DNA from 3 places in the Cedecea davisae genome. Region 1 is predicted to be linked to each of the others. Evidence: predicted binding sites of a transcription regulator. Region 1 holds the regulator's gene; each other region holds the start of a gene.
What was found. Region 1 encodes Fur, which represses iron uptake genes when iron is present. Its sites were predicted from a motif close to ATAATAATGAGAACNACTATCAA; they were not measured.
Positions count from the first base shown of each region.

Region 2: the regulator Fur is predicted to act here: its motif matches at 3,271-3,293, upstream of ACG1VR_RS06340 (Nramp family divalent metal transporter).
Region 3: the regulator Fur is predicted to act here: its motif matches at 3,031-3,053, upstream of ftnA (non-heme ferritin).

Region 1 covers NZ_CP172054.1:3,541,525-3,547,532, reverse strand. The annotation lists gene glnS (glutamine--tRNA ligase) at 1-1,291, shown strand, start outside; gene chiP (chitoporin) at 1,755-3,161, shown strand; gene chiQ (ChiQ/YbfN family lipoprotein) at 3,207-3,533, shown strand; gene fur (ferric iron uptake transcriptional regulator) at 3,637-4,089, opposite strand; gene fldA (flavodoxin FldA) at 4,369-4,899, opposite strand; gene ybfE (LexA regulated protein) at 5,079-5,357, opposite strand; gene ybfF (esterase) at 5,490-6,008, opposite strand, start outside.
Region 2 covers NZ_CP172054.1:1,224,127-1,230,134, reverse strand. The annotation lists gene ACG1VR_RS06355 (alpha-keto acid decarboxylase family protein) at 1-289, opposite strand, end outside; gene mgrA (L-glyceraldehyde 3-phosphate reductase) at 470-1,459, shown strand; gene ACG1VR_RS06345 (DUF2502 domain-containing protein) at 1,615-1,941, shown strand; gene ACG1VR_RS06340 (Nramp family divalent metal transporter) at 1,992-3,230, opposite strand; gene ACG1VR_RS06335 (NupC/NupG family nucleoside CNT transporter) at 3,594-4,781, shown strand; gene ACG1VR_RS06330 (diguanylate cyclase) at 4,823-6,008, opposite strand, start outside.
Region 3 covers NZ_CP172054.1:1,804,324-1,810,331, forward strand. The annotation lists gene ACG1VR_RS08955 (acyltransferase family protein) at 1-608, opposite strand, end outside; gene ACG1VR_RS08960 (SGNH/GDSL hydrolase family protein) at 665-1,324, opposite strand; gene ACG1VR_RS08965 (YecA family protein) at 1,818-2,393, shown strand; gene ftnA (non-heme ferritin) at 2,441-2,938, opposite strand; gene ACG1VR_RS08975 (NupC/NupG family nucleoside CNT transporter) at 3,286-4,467, shown strand; gene ACG1VR_RS08980 (DUF3574 domain-containing protein) at 4,516-4,968, opposite strand; gene ACG1VR_RS08985 (hypothetical protein) at 4,968-6,008, opposite strand, start outside.

The sequences.
Region 1 (6,008 bases):
CCCTGAGCAAATTCGCGAATACCGCGGCAGCCTGACCGCGCCGGGTAAAAACAGCCCGTTCCGCGACCGCAGCGTTGAGGAAAACCTCGCGCTGTTTGAGAAAATGCGTAACGGCGAGTTCGCCGAGGGTACTGCGTGCCTGCGTGCAAAAATCGATATGGCTTCGCCGTTTATCGTGATGCGCGATCCGGTTCTGTACCGCATTAAATTTGCCGATCACCACCAGACCGGCAGCAAGTGGTGCATCTACCCGATGTACGACTTTACCCACTGCATTTCCGATGCGCTGGAAGGCATTACTCATTCGCTGTGTACGCTGGAATTCCAGGATAACCGTCGCCTGTATGACTGGGTGCTGGATAACATCACCATTCCTGCTCACCCGCGCCAGTATGAGTTCTCTCGCCTGAACCTCGAATACGCCATCATGTCGAAGCGTAAGCTGAACCTGCTGGTGACCGAGAAGATTGTTGAAGGCTGGGATGACCCGCGTATGCCGACGATTTCCGGCCTGCGTCGCCGCGGCTATACCGCCGCTTCTATCCGTGAGTTCTGCAAACGCATTGGCGTGACCAAGCAGGATAACACCGTAGAAATGGCCGCCCTGGAGTCCTGCATTCGTGATGACCTGAACGAGAACGCACCGCGTGCGATGGCGGTTCTCGATCCGGTTAAAGTTATCATCACTAACTACCCTCAGGGCCAGGAAGAGACGGTGACCATGCCGAATCATCCGAATAAACCTGAAATGGGCAGCCGTCAGGTGCCGTTCAGCGGCGAGGTTTACATTGACCGCGCTGACTTCCGCGAAGAAGCGAACAAGCAGTACAAGCGCCTGGTGCTGGGTAAAGAAGTTCGCCTGCGCAATGCGTACGTGATTAAAGCAGAACGCGTAGAAAAAGATGCGGAAGGCAATATCACCGAACTGTACTGCACCTACGATCAGGAAACTCTGAGCAAAGATCCTTCAGACGGGCGTAAAGTTAAGGGTGTTATTCACTGGGTTAGCGCCGCGCACGCGCTGCCGGTGGAAATCCGTCTGTACGATCGCCTGTTCAGCGTGGCTAACCCGGGCGCGGCGGAAGATTTCCTGGCGACCATCAACTCTGAGTCGCTGGTTATCAAGCAGGGCTTCGTTGAGCCAAGCCTGCAAACTGCGGAAAAAGGCAAGGCCTACCAGTTTGAGCGCGAAGGCTACTTCTGCCTCGATAGCCGCTACACCACGGCGGAAAAACTGGTGTTTAACCGCACCGTTGGTCTGCGCGATACCTGGGCGAAAGTCGGCGAGTAACCGCCGTTTATCGCTTCACCGAAACGCCGCTTTATGCGGCGTTTTTTCTTTCTGAAAACACTCCTTTAACCATTCATACACATTCGCGTTGCGAATTAATTCTCATTTACAGAGCCTGAAAATACCCTCTTTTTTATTCCTGTTTATCCCGTAATCTTCTGACTCATATAATGAAAGCGCTCTCAAAAGTTTTTTATATGGCTAATCAATGAAATGAAGGATGAAGAATCCGTGGTGTGAAATTGTTACAAATGCACATAGATTATGTGCTCTCTGTCATACTCCAGGAAATCTCTCATACAAAGTCATTGATAATTCGCGTCGCGAAAAATAGTCTATGAGCAGCAGTAATGCGGGTGAGTAATGTAAAAACCGCTTTTTAGCCGTCAGGCAATTTTACTTTTTTCGTCCATGACGCTTTTCACGTCAGGCGATGATTTTTACGTCAAAGAGGAATTTAATTATGCGTACGTTTAGTGGCAAACGTAGTGCGCTTGCTCTTGCTATTGCAAGCGTTACCGCTCTTTCAGGCTTTGTTGTTGCTCCGCAGGTTAGCGCGGCTGGTTTTGTTGATGACTCAACGCTGACCGGGGGCGTCTATTACTGGCAACGTGAGCGTGACCGTAAAGATGTAGCTGACGGCAAATACAAAACCAACCTGTCACACTCCACCTGGAACGCCAACCTCGACTTCCAGTCCGGCTATGCGGCCGATATGTTTGGTCTCGATATTGCGGCATTCACCGCGATTGAAATGGCTGAAGATAGCGCCAGCGGCCACCCGAACGAAATCGCTTTCTCTTCCAAAAATAAAGGCTACAGCGAAGATTATTCCGGCGATAAGAGCGGGATCAGTCTCTATAAGGCCGCGGCTAAATTTAAATATGGCCCGGTTTGGGCGCGTGCGGGTTACATCCAGCCAACCGGCCAGACCCTGCTGGCTCCGCACTGGAGCTTTATGCCGGGTACCTATCAGGGTGCTGAAGCCGGTGCTGCCTTTGACTATGGCGATGCGGGCGCGCTGAGCTTCTCCTACATGTGGACCAACGAGTACAAGGCTCCATGGCACCTGGAAACGGATAAGTTCTATCAGAACGACAAAAAGACCAAAGTCGACTATCTGCACTCCATCGGCGCGAAGTATGACTTCAAAAATGACTTGATTCTGGAAGGGGCATTCGGCCAGGCCCAGGGCTTCGTTGACCAGTATTTTGCTAAAGCCAGCTACAAATTTGATGTTGCAGGCAGCCCTCTGAGCACCAGCTACCAGTTCTACGGCACCCGCGATAAAGCCAGCAATAATACCATCAACGATATTTACGACGGCACCGCATGGCTGCAGGCACTGACCTTCGGCTATAAAGTAGGCCAGGTTGACCTGCGTCTCGAAGGAACCATGGTTAAGGCAGAAGGCCAGCAGGGGTACTTCCTGCAGCGTATGACCCCAACCTACGCTTCCTCCAACGGCCGTCTCGACGTGTGGTGGGATAACCGCTCTGACTTCAACGCCAACGGCGAAAAAGCGGTATTCTTCGGCGCAATGTACGACCTGAGCAACTGGAACCTGCCGGGTTGGGCAGTGGGTGGCTCCTATGTCTATGCATGGGATGCGAAACCATCTACCTGGGCGCTTGATGCTGCCGGTAACCGTCAGGATCTTGCGGCCAACAAAATCAAAGAGTCTTCTTACAGTCTGGACGCGATGTACACCGTGCAGGAAGGTCGTGCTAAAGGTACGCTGTTCAAACTGCACTTTACCCAGTACGACAACCACTCAGACATCCCAAGCTGGGGCGGTGGTTACGGCAACATGTTCCAGGATGAGCGTGACGTGAAATTCATCGTTATCGCACCATTCACCATCTTCTGATGTGAAACCGGGCGCGAAAGCGCCCGATTTTGATAAGGATAGAATATGAAAAAGATTCTGCTGGTTACCGCCGTAGCCTTTAGCCTGTCCGCCTGCGTTCAGCCTGCGGCTCCGAAGGAAGACTCACGCCTGAAGCAGGCCTATAGCGCCTGTATCAATACTGCGGAAGGTAACCCGGATAAAATTGAAGCCTGCCAGAGCGTGCTGAACGTGCTGCGCCAGGAAAAACAGCACCAGGCCTTTGCCGAGAAGGAAACGGTTAACGTGCTGGACTACCAGAAATGTATCCAGGCCAGAAAAAGCGGCAATGACGAAGCGGCAAAAGTACGCTGCGACAAAATTTGGCAGGAAATTCGCGCCAACAACGGCTAAGGCTTTACTTTCTTTAGTCGATAAAAAAACCGGTGAAGCGATTCACCGGTTTTTGTTTTTTTGAGCGCCGCCGTCAGAGTAGGGCGGCGTTCGCTAAAGCGCTTTACTTCTCTTTAGGCGCGTGAGCGTTTTCGTCTTCGCGGCAGTCGCCTTCAGCGCAGTGCCCGTACAGATACAGGCTATGGTTGGTCAGGCGAATACCGTGACGAGCGGCAATTTCACGCTGGCGCAGCTCGATGGAGTCATCGCTGAATTCAATCACTTTACCGCAGTCGAGGCAGATAAGGTGATCGTGGTGATGCTGCTGGGTCAGTTCAAAAACGGACTTGCCGCCTTCAAAATTATGACGGGTCACGATCCCGGCATCGTCAAACTGGTTCAGCACGCGGTAGACCGTCGCCAGGCCAATCTCTTCGCCCATATCGATCAGTCGTTTATATAAGTCTTCCGCGCTGACGTGATGATTTACCGGCTCTTGCAGCACTTCAAGGATTTTTAATCGCGGAAGCGTGACTTTCAAGCCGGCCTTCTTTAATGCGGTATTGTTGTCAGTCATGCGGAAATTGTCCTGTTGCTTAACGATTCGCTCAAACTGCAGTGAGCGTTAAGAGTAATGCGTCTCATTATAGAACTGCTGCTTCTAAATGGGAACCGCAAGTATGGTGCAAAATAAGGCTGAAAAATCGTGGCGGCGTCGCCATTTACAGTAATTATCAGCCAAGCTATCAGGAAGACATTGTACAGGGATGTACGAGAAAGTTACAAACTTGTAGCAATTATTTTCATTGCTGCAATCTATCAAGATGGCGCAAATTCATCATTTGCGCCATTGAAATCAGGCGTTAATGATATCGGCCAGATTCAGCTCTTCAGAAACCTGCTTAACCCACTTTTCAACGCGTTCTGCGGTCAGTTCTGGCTGGCGGTCTTCGTCAATCGCCAGGCCAACAAAGTGGTCGTCATCCGCGAGGCCTTTGGAGGCTTCGAAGTGGTAGCCTGCGGTTGGCCAGTGGCCAACAATCGCCGCGCCGCGCGGTTCAATGATGTCGCGGATGGTGCCGAGCGCGTCGCAGAAGTATTCTGCATAATCTTCCTGGTCGCCGCAGCCGAACAGCGCAACCAGCTTGCCGTTGAAATCGACTTCTTCGAGGGTTGGGAAGAAATCATCCCAATCGCACTGGGCTTCGCCGTAGTACCAGGTTGGAATGCCGAGCAACAGAATGTCGAAACCTTCGAGATCTTCTTTGCTGCTTTTAGCAATGTCACGCACCTCAGCAACTTCTTTACCGAGCTGTTTTTGAATCATTTTCGCGATATTTTCGGTGTTACCGGTGTCGCTGCCGAAAAAAATGCCTACGATTGCCATGAGTAAAATAACCTCTTGAAACTAAATAGTATGCTGGCCGTTAAATGCCCACGTATAGGGCAATCATAGCAGAACAGAATCGCCAGCGGAAACAGCTATCACGCCCTGGTGCACAGTCTGCAACATGGTTTCGCTCACCGTTTTATGATTTCAGATTTCTCGAAGCGCGTATAAAGCGCTTAAGCCAGCTTTTTGAGCTGCTCGAGCAACATCTCTTCGATAAGCTCACTACGGCTAATATTACGCGCGTCGGCAAGCTGGTTGAGGGCGTCGACCGCATCGTTGTTCAGTTTTAGCTCTACCCGCTTCAAACCACGCACTTTATCGCGCTTTAGCTGGTTGCGTTTATTGATACGCAGCTGCTCATCGCGCGAGAGCGGATTGGTTTTAGGCCGCCCGGGGCGACGCTCGTCCGCGAACAGATCTAATGTAGTACGGTCCGTTTGTTCTTTTGCCATGATTAGGATACTGACAGGGAATTCTGGCTGCAGGGGCAGGGTGCCGGTGCAATTAAGCGCGCCATCATACATCAGCGCGCCATTCGCGCCAACGCGTTAGCGACTTCTGCGTCCCGGTCGTTCTGTTTTTAATCAGTTTTTCGCATCAGCGTCGATAAATCGGTGAATTGCGCGCAAAACCGCATCCGGTTTCTCGGCGTGGACCCAGTGTCCGGCTCCGGCAATCACATGGGCGCGGGCCAGAGGGAACTGCCTTAACAGCTCTTCCCGATGACTTTCGTCAACATAAGGCGAGTCGCCGCCGCGAATAAACAGCGCCGGTTTCTGCCAGGCAGGTATCGGCTGCCAGCCGACAATATGCTCATATTGTTGCCAGAGCACCGGAACGTTGAATTTCCACTCGCCGTCGGCAAAGGATTTCAGCAGGAACTGAATAACGCCCTCTTCGGCAATGTGCTCACGCATTATTTGAGCGGCCTGCTGGCGCGTTTTCACGCCTGCTTCGGTTACCGCGCGGATCCCGGCGAAAATCTCGTCGTGACGACGAACGTGGTAATTGACAGGTGCGATGTCGATCATCACCAGCTTATCAATGCGCTGGGGGGCAATCGCGCTTAAGGCCATCACCACTTTGCCGCCCATCGAGTGGCC
Region 2 (6,008 bases), 2.3 Mb from region 1:
TGTGAATAACCGGGAGGTGTTCGGCGTAGCTACCGGCCACGCCGTTAAGCGCGCTTAACTCACCCACGCCAAAAGTAGTTAACAACGCCGCCGCACCTTTGCAGCGGGCGTAACCATCGGCGGCGTAGGCCGCATTAAGCTCGTTGGCACAGCCCACCCAGGCGAGTTCAGGGTGGGCAATAACATGGTCGAGAAAAACCAGGTTGTAGTCCCCCGGCACGCCAAAAAGATGGCGGATCCCACATTCATTTAGCCGGTCGACCAGATAGTCTGCCACACAGTAGCGCATAGGGTTTTCCTTCTATGGGTGCTTGCTGTGAGTATTGGAGAATCGGGATCGGTGTCGAGAATATATCCTATTTAGCAGGTGGAAACCGACGTTTACAGAGGAATGAGCGTGATTCTGATAGCCACCGCCCTTGTGAAAACGTATACACTAAATCCTCTGTTCCCGATAAGGATAACGATAATGACCTGGCAGCCCAATCCCGACCGCTACGCTTCTATGGAGTACCGTCGCTGCGGCCGCAGCGGCCTGAAATTGCCCGCTATCTCACTTGGCCTCTGGCACAATTTTGGCGACGAAACGCTGCTGGAAACCAGCCGCCAGCTGCTGAGAAAGGCTTTTGATTCAGGCATCACCCATTTCGATCTCGCCAATAATTACGGGCCGCCGCCGGGGTCGGCTGAGGCCAATTTTGGCCGCATCCTGCGGGAAGATTTCCCCGCCCTGCGCGACGAGCTGATTATCTCTACCAAAGCGGGCTACACCATGTGGGACGGGCCTTACGGCGACTGGGGTTCGCGTAAATATCTACTCGCCAGTCTGGACCAAAGCCTGCGCCGGATGGACCTGGAATACGTGGATATTTTCTATCACCACCGCCCGGACCCGGAAACGCCGCTCGAGGAGACAATGCGCGCCCTCGACCATGTCGTACGCCAGGGCAAGGCGCTGTACGTCGGGCTCTCGAATTACCCGGCGGAGCTGGCGGAAAAGGCAATTGAGATCCTCAACCAGCTTGGCACACCGTGCCTAATCCATCAGCCGCGCTATTCAATGTTTGAACGCTGGGTTGAAGGCGGGCTGCTGGATCTACTCCAGGCTAAAGGCGTCGGCAGTATTGCGTTTTCACCCCTCGCGGGCGGCCAATTAACCGACCGTTATCTGGCAGGCATTCCGGCGGACTCGCGCGCCGCCAGCGGCAGCCGCTTCCTCAACCCGGAGCAAATCACTCCCGAAAAGCTCGATAAAGTACGCAGGCTTAACGACATTGCGCTCGGGCGCGGGCAGAAGCTTTCCCAGATGGCGCTGGCCTGGGTGCTGCGAGATGATAAAGTCACTTCGGTGTTAATTGGCGCCAGTAAAATCAGCCAGATTGAGGATGCCGTCGGCATGCTCGCCCGACGCCAGTTTAGCCAGCAGGAGCGTGAGGCCATCGAAGCCATTCTGGTGTAACCGCTTACCCTTCTGCCCAGAGAAGACGATTATCTTTAACAAAAAGTGCTGCCGCCGCTGATTTAGGAGTTGTGTAGTTCATCGTCCCGCTAGCCGGTTTGTAATATTGTGTTAACAGGCCGCCGGTGCGGCTACGGGAACCAAGGAGAGAAAGTATGTTCAGGTCACTGATGCTTGCCATTGCCTTACTGGTAGCGGCACCGCTGGTTGCCAATGCGGGGGAAATCACCTTGCTGCCATCGGTAAAATTGCAGATTGGCGATAGGGATTATCGCGGTAATTACTGGGACGGCGGCAAATGGCGCGACAGGGACTACTGGCACCGTAACTATGAATGGCGCGATCGCGGCTGGCACCACCACCGTGGCTGGGATCGCAACTGGAAACGGGGCCCAAGCAGCTACGAGCGCGGCTACCGCGAAGGCTGGAATGACCGCGATGACCATCGTGGGCGTGGCCGGGGTCACGGGCATCATCACTAAGATAGATAAAGGGCCGGTTTAACCGGCCCTTTTTACTTTACCCGGCAAACTTAGTTGCCAAACAGCGTACCGAAAATAAGCCACAGGTTGAGCGTCACCACCAGGGCCACAATCGCCCAGCCCACCAGTTTCACCCAGCGGACGTTAACCAGGTCGCCCATCAGTTTTTTATCGCTGGTAAAGATAAGCAGCGGCACCAGCGCCAGCGCGATACCAAAGCTCAGCAACACCTGGCTCATCACCAGAATTCTGGTGGGATCTAATCCCATCAGAATCACGACAAAAGACGGCGCCATGGTAATAGCCCGGCGCACCCAAAGCGGAATGTAGAAGCGTACGAAGCCCTGCATCACCACCTGCCCGGCCAGCGTGCCGACAACCGTTGAAGAGAGGCCGGCCGCCACCAGGCTAAGACCAAAAATGGTCGCCGCGCCGTGGCTCAGCAGCGGTTCCAGCGTTTTGTACGCATCTTCCAGTTCGGCAATGCCGGTATGCCCGGTAAAGTGGAATGCCGCCGCCGCGGTCGCCATCATCGCCAGGTTCACAAAGCCCGCGATAGTCATCGCGATGCCCACGTCCCATTTTGTCGCGGAATAACGCTCCGCCCGGTTACCGGCATGCAGATGCTGGGTCAGCGAAGAGTGCAGGTAAATAACGTGCGGCATAATGGTTGCGCCCAGTACGCCAGCGGCAAGGAATACCGCCTCCGAGGTTGGCAGACTCGGGATTAGCATCCCCTTCCCTAACTCGGCAAATTTTGGCTGAGAGAAGATAAGCTCGACAATATATGCCGCCGCAACGAACAGCAGCAGCCCGCCGATGACTTTTTCCAGCGGCTTTTGCCCCCGGCTTTGCAGCATCAGGATCAGGAAAGTGGCAATCCCGGTCAGCACCGCGCCCTGTAACAGCGAGACGCCGAGAATAAGCTTAAAGCCGATGGCCGCGCCGATAAACTCAGCCAGATCCGTCGCCATGGCAATAATCTCTGCCTGCACCCAGTAGATCCAAACCAGCGGGCGCGGGTAATGGTCACGAATTTGCTCGGCAAGGTTTTTGCCGGTGGCTATCCCTAGCTTGGCCGAAAGCACCTGAATCATGGCGGCCATCAGGTTAGCCCAAACCACCACCCACAGCAGCTGGTAGCCATAGCTGGCCCCGGCCTGAATATTGGTCGCGAAGTTACCGGGGTCGATGTAGCCGATAGCGGCGATAAACGCAGGCCCCATTAACGCCAGGCGTAGTTTGCGCGCGGTTCGCCCGGTGCTGCTGTCAATGCGACTGTTTGTCATCTTCTGCCTCTGAGATATAGCCTTTGCTATGTTTTATGCTATCAAAGTGAGAATGATTATCAAGTTCATTTAGTGCCGGGAAATTGATTTCTCTGATAGCTGAAAACGATGAGCAGGAGGCGTGAGATGGCGATTCTGGATGCCGGTTAACGGATTAACATTTGAACAACATGTAAACTGTTTACCGCAAGTCCTAACGTAACTTTTAGCTTCTTTACTTAACATAGCAGAAATGTATGGTGGATCACTATTTTTGCGTTCCGTCACAGCTCATCACTATAGTGTGGAATTGATCTCGTTTTCTTATTGCTTGTTACATAGAATGTGCAACGAAATTAAACCTGCCTCATATTTGGAGCAAATATGTCCCGCGTTTTGCACTTTGTTTTAGCGCTTGCTGTGGTCGCGCTGCTGGCTCTGCTGGTTAGCCCTAACCGCAAGCAAATTCGTATTCGCTTTGTCATTCAACTGTTGGTTATCGAAGTTTTACTGGCCTGGTTCTTCCTGACCTCTGATGTCGGCCTGGGCTTTGTAAGAGGCTTCTCCGAGATGTTCGAGAAGTTGCTTGGCTTCGCCAACGAAGGGACAAACTTTGTGTTCGGCAAAATGAACGACGAAGGTCTGGCATTCTTCTTCCTGAAAGTGCTGTGTCCTATCGTGTTTATTTCTGCGCTGATCGGTATTTTGCAGCACATTCGCATTCTGCCGATTGTTATCCGCGCTATCGGTACCGTGCTTTCTAAAGTCAACGGTATGGGTAAGCTGGAATCCTTTAACGCCGTAAGCTCGCTGATTCTGGGACAGTCAGAAAACTTTATTGCCTATAAGGATATTCTCGGCAAGATGTCGCGCAACCGCATGTACACCATGGCGGCAACCGCTATGTCTACCGTGTCGATGTCGATTGTGGGTGCCTACATGACCATGTTGCAGCCAAAATACGTGGTTGCCGCGCTGGTGCTGAACATGTTCAGTACCTTTATCGTGCTGTCGCTTATCAACCCGTACCGCGTGGACGAGAAAGAAGAAGACCTGCAGATGTCTAACCTGCACGAAGGCCAAAGCTTCTTCGAAATGCTCGGCGAGTACATTCTGGCAGGTTTCAAAGTTGCGATTATCGTTGCCGCGATGCTGATTGGCTTCATCGCCCTGATCTCCGGCCTGAACGCGCTGTTCGCCGCCGTGCTGGGTATCTCCTTCCAGGGCATTCTGGGCTACATCTTCTACCCGGTTGCATGGGTGATGGGCGTACCGTCCGGCGAAGCATTACAGGTGGGCAGTATCATGGCGACCAAACTGGTTTCCAACGAATTCGTTGCCATGATGGACCTGCAGAAGATTGCCAGCAGCCTGTCTCCGCGTGCGGAAGGCATCCTGTCCGTGTTCCTGGTCTCCTTCGCTAACTTCTCTTCTATCGGGATTATCGCCGGCGCGATTAAAGGCCTGAACGAAGAACAGGGTAACGTGGTTTCCCGCTTCGGCCTGAAGCTGGTCTACGGCTCCACTCTGGTCAGTATCCTCTCCGCTTCCATCGCGGCGCTGGTTATCTGATTTAGCCTGATGAAGAAGCCGGGGCATCTCCCCGGCTTTTTTTATGCCTGCAATTCGCCGTCTTCACGCCAGCATACCCGGTTTCTCCCCTGCTGCTTGGCGTAATATAGCCGGATGTCCGCCAGGCTCTGTATCTGCTCCAGCGTGCCCTCCGGCTCCTCTTCGTGGGAAGCAACACCCAGCGAAGCGCTCACCAGCAGACTCTCGCCATCGGCAAGCTTCAGCGGCGTATTGACCAGCATTTTGCGTACCCGCTGCGCCACGGCAACCGCCGCGTGCAGGTCGGTATTGGGCAGATAGATACAGAACTCCTCTCCGCCGATGCGCCCAACAATATCCTGGCTGCGGATCGCCTGCTGAATACAGCGCGAGGCGTGGCTTAGCACCTGGTCACCTACCTGATGACCAAAGCGGTCATTAACCCTCTTAAAGTGATCGAGATCCAACTGAATGAGCGAGTAGTCAACGTAGTGGGGGCTAATCCTGGCGGTCGTTTCAAAGAACCCGCGGCGGTTAAGCACCTCGGTTAAATGGTCGTGGAGCGCATGCCGGTGCATCTCTTGTTGCAAAGAGCCCATATTGCGAACCAGGCGGCAAATCATGCGGTGCGACCCCAGCAAGATGAACATGACAATCAGCCACATCACCACCAGCAGCACGCTAAAACGGCCAAAGTCTTCATGCAGGCCCTGGCCGATAGTCTGAATGCTGACGAGGACGGCTCCGGTGCCCATCACTTTCCCGAAGGTGACATAGGCGTGGCTAAAGCGCAGGGTTCCCCGCGAGGCATGAGACAGACTTTCGAGAATGGCCTGGCGCTGAGGTTCGCTGAGCCGGTAGCCATTTTGCGAGCCAACCGCCTGGGTCAGCGGGTTGAGCTGCTCGTCAAATAACAGATAGGCGCTTTGCGTGCCTTCCGGCAGCGAGCTGGAGAGAAACATTTGCAGCGTTTCGGTGGTCACCGCGATGCCGAATAACCCGATCCACTGGTTGTCAAAATCCACCGGCAGCGAGCCGTTAATCAGCGTTTGATTGGTGCCGGGGATGTTCTGCCTCGTCCAGAATGAGCCGCGCGAGGGATTTAGCAGCGGCGAACCCAGCACAAAAGATCCCTGCTGGTGCAGAGGGTTAGCGCTCTCGATAAGCAGCTGATTCACCTCCTGCGAGAGCGAAGCGATAAACGCCCCGGAGCGGGACATATAGTAGATATTGGAAGAGAGATGGTTC
Region 3 (6,008 bases), 1.7 Mb from region 1:
TACAGCAGGGCGCAGGCGACGATAGCCGCAGTCGCCATACAGTAAAACAGCGAGTTTAGTTTCGAAGACAAGCGAGAGAGCGGTAGCCAGGCAACAATGCCGCCGAGGGCAAACTGCCAGAGTCGGTCTACCAGACCGTAATATCCCATGCTCCAGCTGGACTGCGAGACGGCAAAAGAGATGACCGCGATAGCGATTAGCGTGCCCCAGCGCCTTCCTGCCATACCCAGCAGCAGGATAAGCAGGTAGAACTGCATTTCCAGCGACAGAGACCAGGTGTGCAGGAACGGATAGGCGAGCGACTGCCCGGCAAAATAGCCGACGTTCTGATGAGCCCAAAAATTAGATAAATAAAAGAGGGCGGACATGCCGTTGGAGGCAACATCAGCTCTGTCTCTCGGCAATAGCCACCACAGCATTAGGGCTGAGACCGTTATCACCATGCATAACAGTGCTGGTAATAGGCGTTGTATACGCCTGACCATGAATTTAATCGGGGCGAAAGGCTGCTGCATAAGCGCCATCTTGCTCATGTAATAGCCCGAGATGACGCAAAAAACATCTACCCCAACAAAACCGCCTGAAATCCATCCGGCATGGAAAAACATCACCAGCAGCACGGCCAGCCCGCGCAGCCCGTCAATATCGTTTCGACGTTGAGTAATCAGCTTTTACTCCCGTTCCCGCTTAGTAGCGGCAAAGTCGCGTCCACAATCCCTGCGCCCCAGGCTTTGTAGCTTTTAGGCGTCAGGTGAAGGCCATCTACGGTTTCAACCGCTTTATTTTGCATAAACGACGTGCTGTCGATGTAGGTGCAGGGCTGAACGTGGGATGACAGGAAACCGGTGATGCGTTTGGTGGTTTCTTCGGTTTTACCGTAGCGTGGGTTAAACGTGCCCCATGTCGGCCCCACCCACAGGCATTTTGTTTTGGCTCCGGCCAGCGTGGCTACGGATTTCACCTGGTTTTCAATCCACTCGGCAGGGAAAGGGTCTGCGGTGTAGCTGCCAATGGTGTCGCCGTAGATAAACATCACCGCCGTCGGCTGCCATTTATCAATCAGGCTGGCGACGTCCGGGAAGGGAAATGTGGCGGCAGAAGGGTCGGCTATCGGGCCGGTGCCGTTTCTGACTACGCCGCCGCAGCCGGTGTCTTTCGGGCCTTTTACCCAACCCGCCGGGCTTGAAGAACAAACGCCATAGGTAACAACTTTTGCCCCCATGCTTTCATAGGCTTCGGGTAAAACAGAAAGCAGAGAATCCTTAAATGCGACATGACTGTCGCCCAAAATAAGCAACGTGACGCCGGCAAGTAATGTATTCACGTTTTAAAACTCCCAGAGATGAATCAATAAATTACTAACATTACGTGACAGTAACGTTATTAATTACCAGATAGCGCAAGGTTTTTATGGAGTGACTTTGTACTTAAGGTTGGCATTATCTCACCGCAATTATGCTGTGGCAAAAGCAAATTCCCCAGGCGCGCCTTTCCCATTATATTTTTGTGCCTACTGCCTGTTTTTTATTCTCTAATTGCAAGTGTTTCTGCTTACAGGAATAAATGTCATTCTACAATTAACACTAAACTTCATTCTGGTTACGGCGGTAAGCTTTTGGTGATTGCTGCTGGCGATGACCAGGTTATTCCTGCCGGAATCTCGCAAAAGCTGTATGCTTCGGCCCCGGTGCAGATAAATAAAGCCCTGCTAATGGACTGTTTATCGCCGGAGTGAAAGCACGGCAATCATTTAGGCCCCGGAGCGGGTAGAATACATCTCATTTTATTAAAAAGAGCTACGCAGAGGAGCCAGCATTATGACCCAGGGACCGTTAAACGAAGACGAAATTGTATGGCTTGACGATGTGCTGATGAAGTACGGGACCACCCATTCCGTCATCGATGTGGCCGAACTGGACGGGCTGCTGACGGCCATCCTGTCCGGCCCGAAAGTGACCGAGCCAGCAACCGTGCTGAGAGCAGTATGGGGAGGCGATGCCGAGCCAGAGTGGGAAAATGCCGACGAGTTAACCCGTTTTAACGTGCTGGTATTCCAGCATATGAACGATATTGCCGAGCGTCTTGCCGGGTATCCCGAGCAGTTTGAGCCGCTGTTTGGCACCGACGAAGTGGATGGGCGTGAAATTACCATCGTTGAGGAGTGGTGCTACGGCTATATGCGCGGCGTTGCTCTGGAACAGTGGCCTGCGCTCCCGGCAGCGCTGCAACCTGCGCTTGAAGCCATCGCTTTACATGGTCTTGAAGAGAATCTGGAGAAGTTTGACACGCTGTCGCCGGAGGCATTCTGGGCGAGTATCGAAGCGATTAAACCGGCTGCATTGGAACTGTACGGCTACTGGCACAGCCAGCGCGACGGCGGGGCGTTACACTAAGATAAAACATCAGCAGGCCGCAGTGGCCTGCTGAGTAACAGCGACAATTAAGCCTGGGTGTCCAGGGTTGCCAGCTCTTTGTCGATGAAGTACAGGCCTTCACCGCTTTTGCCCACCAGGCTGAGTTTATCCAGTACGGATTTAAACAGCTTCTCTTCTTCATGCTGCTCGGCAACATACCACTGCAGGAAATTAAAGGTTGGGTAATCCTGGGAGATCATCGCTGAGTGGGTCAGCTCATTAATCTGACGAGTAATTAACTGCTCGTGTTCGTAAGTCGCTTTAAATAACTCATCAAGAGAGGCGTACTCTAAATATGGAGACGCAATGGCGTTAATGCGCGGCATATTTCCGGTGTCGCTTAAATATGCGAACAGGCGCTGCATATGTTCCATCTCTTCCTGTGCATGGCGACGCAGGAACGCGGCCGCTCCCTCAAAGCTGTGATAACTGCACCAGGCGCTCATCTGCTGGTAGAGCAGCGAGGAGTAGAGTTCGAGGTTCATCTGCTCGTTCAGTTTTTCGATCATTTCCGTCTTCAGCATCACAGGCTCCATAAATTGTGGGGGGCGTTAATGGCGCTACTTTAATTATTTATTTTTACGAATGCAAAGGAATTGTTAATTATATTAGTGTAATGAGAATGGTTGTTACTATTATTTTATTTGTGAAGAAATGAATTAATAATGAGAATTAATCGTGTTTCGTTTTTACTGTTTATTTGCTCTGAAATTTTATTTTCTCTGCAATATTTAACGTTAAAAAAAGTAACCATGCTAAGTGTAAGTCTATGCTGTCATTGGGAAAACTTATGGTTAAATATTCTTATGGCCACCATTTACCTCGCGCGGAGGCTGTGGCTAAATACCTTTCTTTCAAAATTAGACTGCACATGAATATCCTTCATTTTCTACTCGCACTTTTTGTCATTATGGGACTGGCGTGGCTGGTGAGCTTCGATCGTAAGACCATTCGCATCCGCTATTTGTTACAACTTGTCGTTATTGAAGGCCTGCTGGCTTTCTTCTTCCTGCACTCCGACAGCGGCCTGTGGGTGATTAACGGCGTATCCGGCTTCTTTGGGCACCTTCTGACCTTTGCCGGGCAGGGGAGTGACTTTGTGTTCGGCGGTATGAGCAAGGCCGGGCTGGCGTTTATCTTCCTCGGCGTGCTGTGCCCGATTATCTTCATCTCCGCCCTTATCGGGATTTTGCAGCACTTCCGCATTCTGCCGATTATTATCCGCATTGTGGGCACGCTGCTTTCTAAAGTTAACGGTCTCGGCAAGCTGGAGTCGTTTAACGCCGTCAGCTCGCTTATCCTGGGCCAGTCGGAAAACTTCATTGCGTATAAAGGCGTGCTTGGGGATCTCAGCTCCCGCCGTCTGTTCACCATGGCGGCTACGGCGATGTCCACCGTTTCGCTGTCTATTGTCGGCGCGTACATGACGATGCTGGAGCCGAAGTATGTTGTGGCGGCGCTGATCCTCAATATGTTCAGCACCTTCATTATTGTGTCGATAATTAACCCGACAAGCCCGGGCGATGAACCCGAAATCAAGCTTGAGAAACTGCACGAATCGCAGAGTTTCTTTGAGATGCTGGGGGAGTACATCCTCGCCGGTTTCAAAGTAGCGATGATAATTCTGGCGATGCTGATTGGTTTTATTGCCCTGATTAGCGCCATCAACGCGCTGTTCGCGACGGTGTTCGGTCTGAGCTTCCAGCAGATCCTCGGCTACGTGTTTTACCCGTTTGCCTGGCTGGTAGGCATTCCAGCGCCGGATGCTTTGAAAGCCGCCGGTATTATGGCAACCAAGCTGGTGGCGAATGAATTTGTGGCGATGATTGAGCTGCAAAAAATCATGGCGACGCTGACGCCGCGCGGTCTGGGGATCTTATCTGTATTCCTGGTGTCGTTTGCCAACTTTGCGTCAATCGGCATCGTAGCCGGGGCAATTAAAGGCCTGAATGAAAAGCAGGGCAACGTTGTTTCTCGCTTTGGCCTGCGCCTTGTTTATGGCGCGACGCTTGTCAGCCTGCTGTCTGCGGCATTTGCCGGGCTGGTGCTGTAAATAAAAAACGGCGGGGAAACCCGCCGTTTGTTTAACGCTATCTCGTTATCAGAATGCGGCGCAGACCGGCTGGTCAACGCGCATTACGGATTCCTGCGCAAAGCGGGTTTTATAGATATTACGCAGTTCGTCTACTTTCTTGCTGCTTTCCACATCGCTGCCGCGAATTAACATCAGCGCTTTACTTGGCTCGTGGGTCACTTCGCCTTTCGCATTAAGCCACTGGCCCTTCGCATCATACTCTGTCAGCCCGTCGCGGAAGCGTGGGGTCACGTCCTTATCAACAAAGCTGCGCCATTCTTTGGCGGTGATGATTACACCTGAAGGGCGGCTAATACCGAAGTAGAGCGTGGTTTGCGTCATTGCGTCACCGACCTGGCACTGTTTAGCCGGGGCGGCGGCAGGTGCTGGTGCTACCGGTGCGGTTGTTTTAGCCGGTGCCACGCAGCCAGCCAGTGTCAGAGCCAGCGCTGCTGCCAGTGTTGCTTTATAAAATGCCATTATCCACCTGTCTTACTGTCATCATCATTATTAAAATTAAGTGCGGAAATATTCCGCCGCGTTATCAAATTACAATTCCGTAACTTTGGCAAGCTACCGAGCATAAACAGGGCAATAATAATCCCGAAGATGCCGCTTCCCAGCAGTACCCACTGCGGCGGGAAGTGGTTAGCCAGCGCGCCGGTAAGCGTCGGTAGCAGTAGAGTGATGCCAAGCTGAAGCCGCCAGCTTGAGGCCATCGCCGCGCCAACATGGGCCGGAGCAAAGCTGTCCATAACGTTGAGCGTTGCCACCAAATAAAACCAGTTGCTGAACAGGTGGGCGAGGATGATAAGCGGCACGGCAATCCACAAGCTACCGGACTGCGCAACGCCGAAATAGCAAAGAGTGAAAAAGAGCAGGGCCAGCAGCAGTGGGGCGGTTTTACCGGCACGATGACGAACCTTGTTTTCGCTCAGCACCAGCGGCGCCAGCAGCTGACCCGTGCTGCGGGCGAAGAGTAAAATCAGCCCGTTGTCGGTGTTATCCCCGGGTAAAGAGGGAGCTAAAGCGGGCAGCAGCGCCATTGCAGGGGCGCCAATCATCGCCAGACACGGCAGCAGAAGCAGGCTGCGTCTTTGCTGCGGCTTAAGCGTGCGCCAGCGGAAGCGTGCTAATGAAGATGAGTGCGGGTCATTCTCGTTGGGCATAAAGCAGGCAGCAGCCCGCCAAAGCAGCATCACCGCAAGCAAGAAGCTTAGCGCATCCAGCATCAGCAGTAGCCAGAGGCTCACTTTCCCGTAGAGCAAAGTACCTATACCCACGCCGAAAATGACATTTGCGGCGAACACCAGGGTTTCAACACCCGCGGCGGCAGGCATCAGCTTTTCCGGTAATCCCTTTTTGAATAGCTGGCTGAGTACCGGCACCGTAAGCCCGGTGCTGAAAGCCGCTGCGGCCTGGCTTAACAGCAGCCACACCGGGTGATGGTCGATTAGCGCCCAAAGTGGCAGCGCAAGGCCGCAAAGCCCCGCCATTTCCGCAACGATCAATATCTTAAA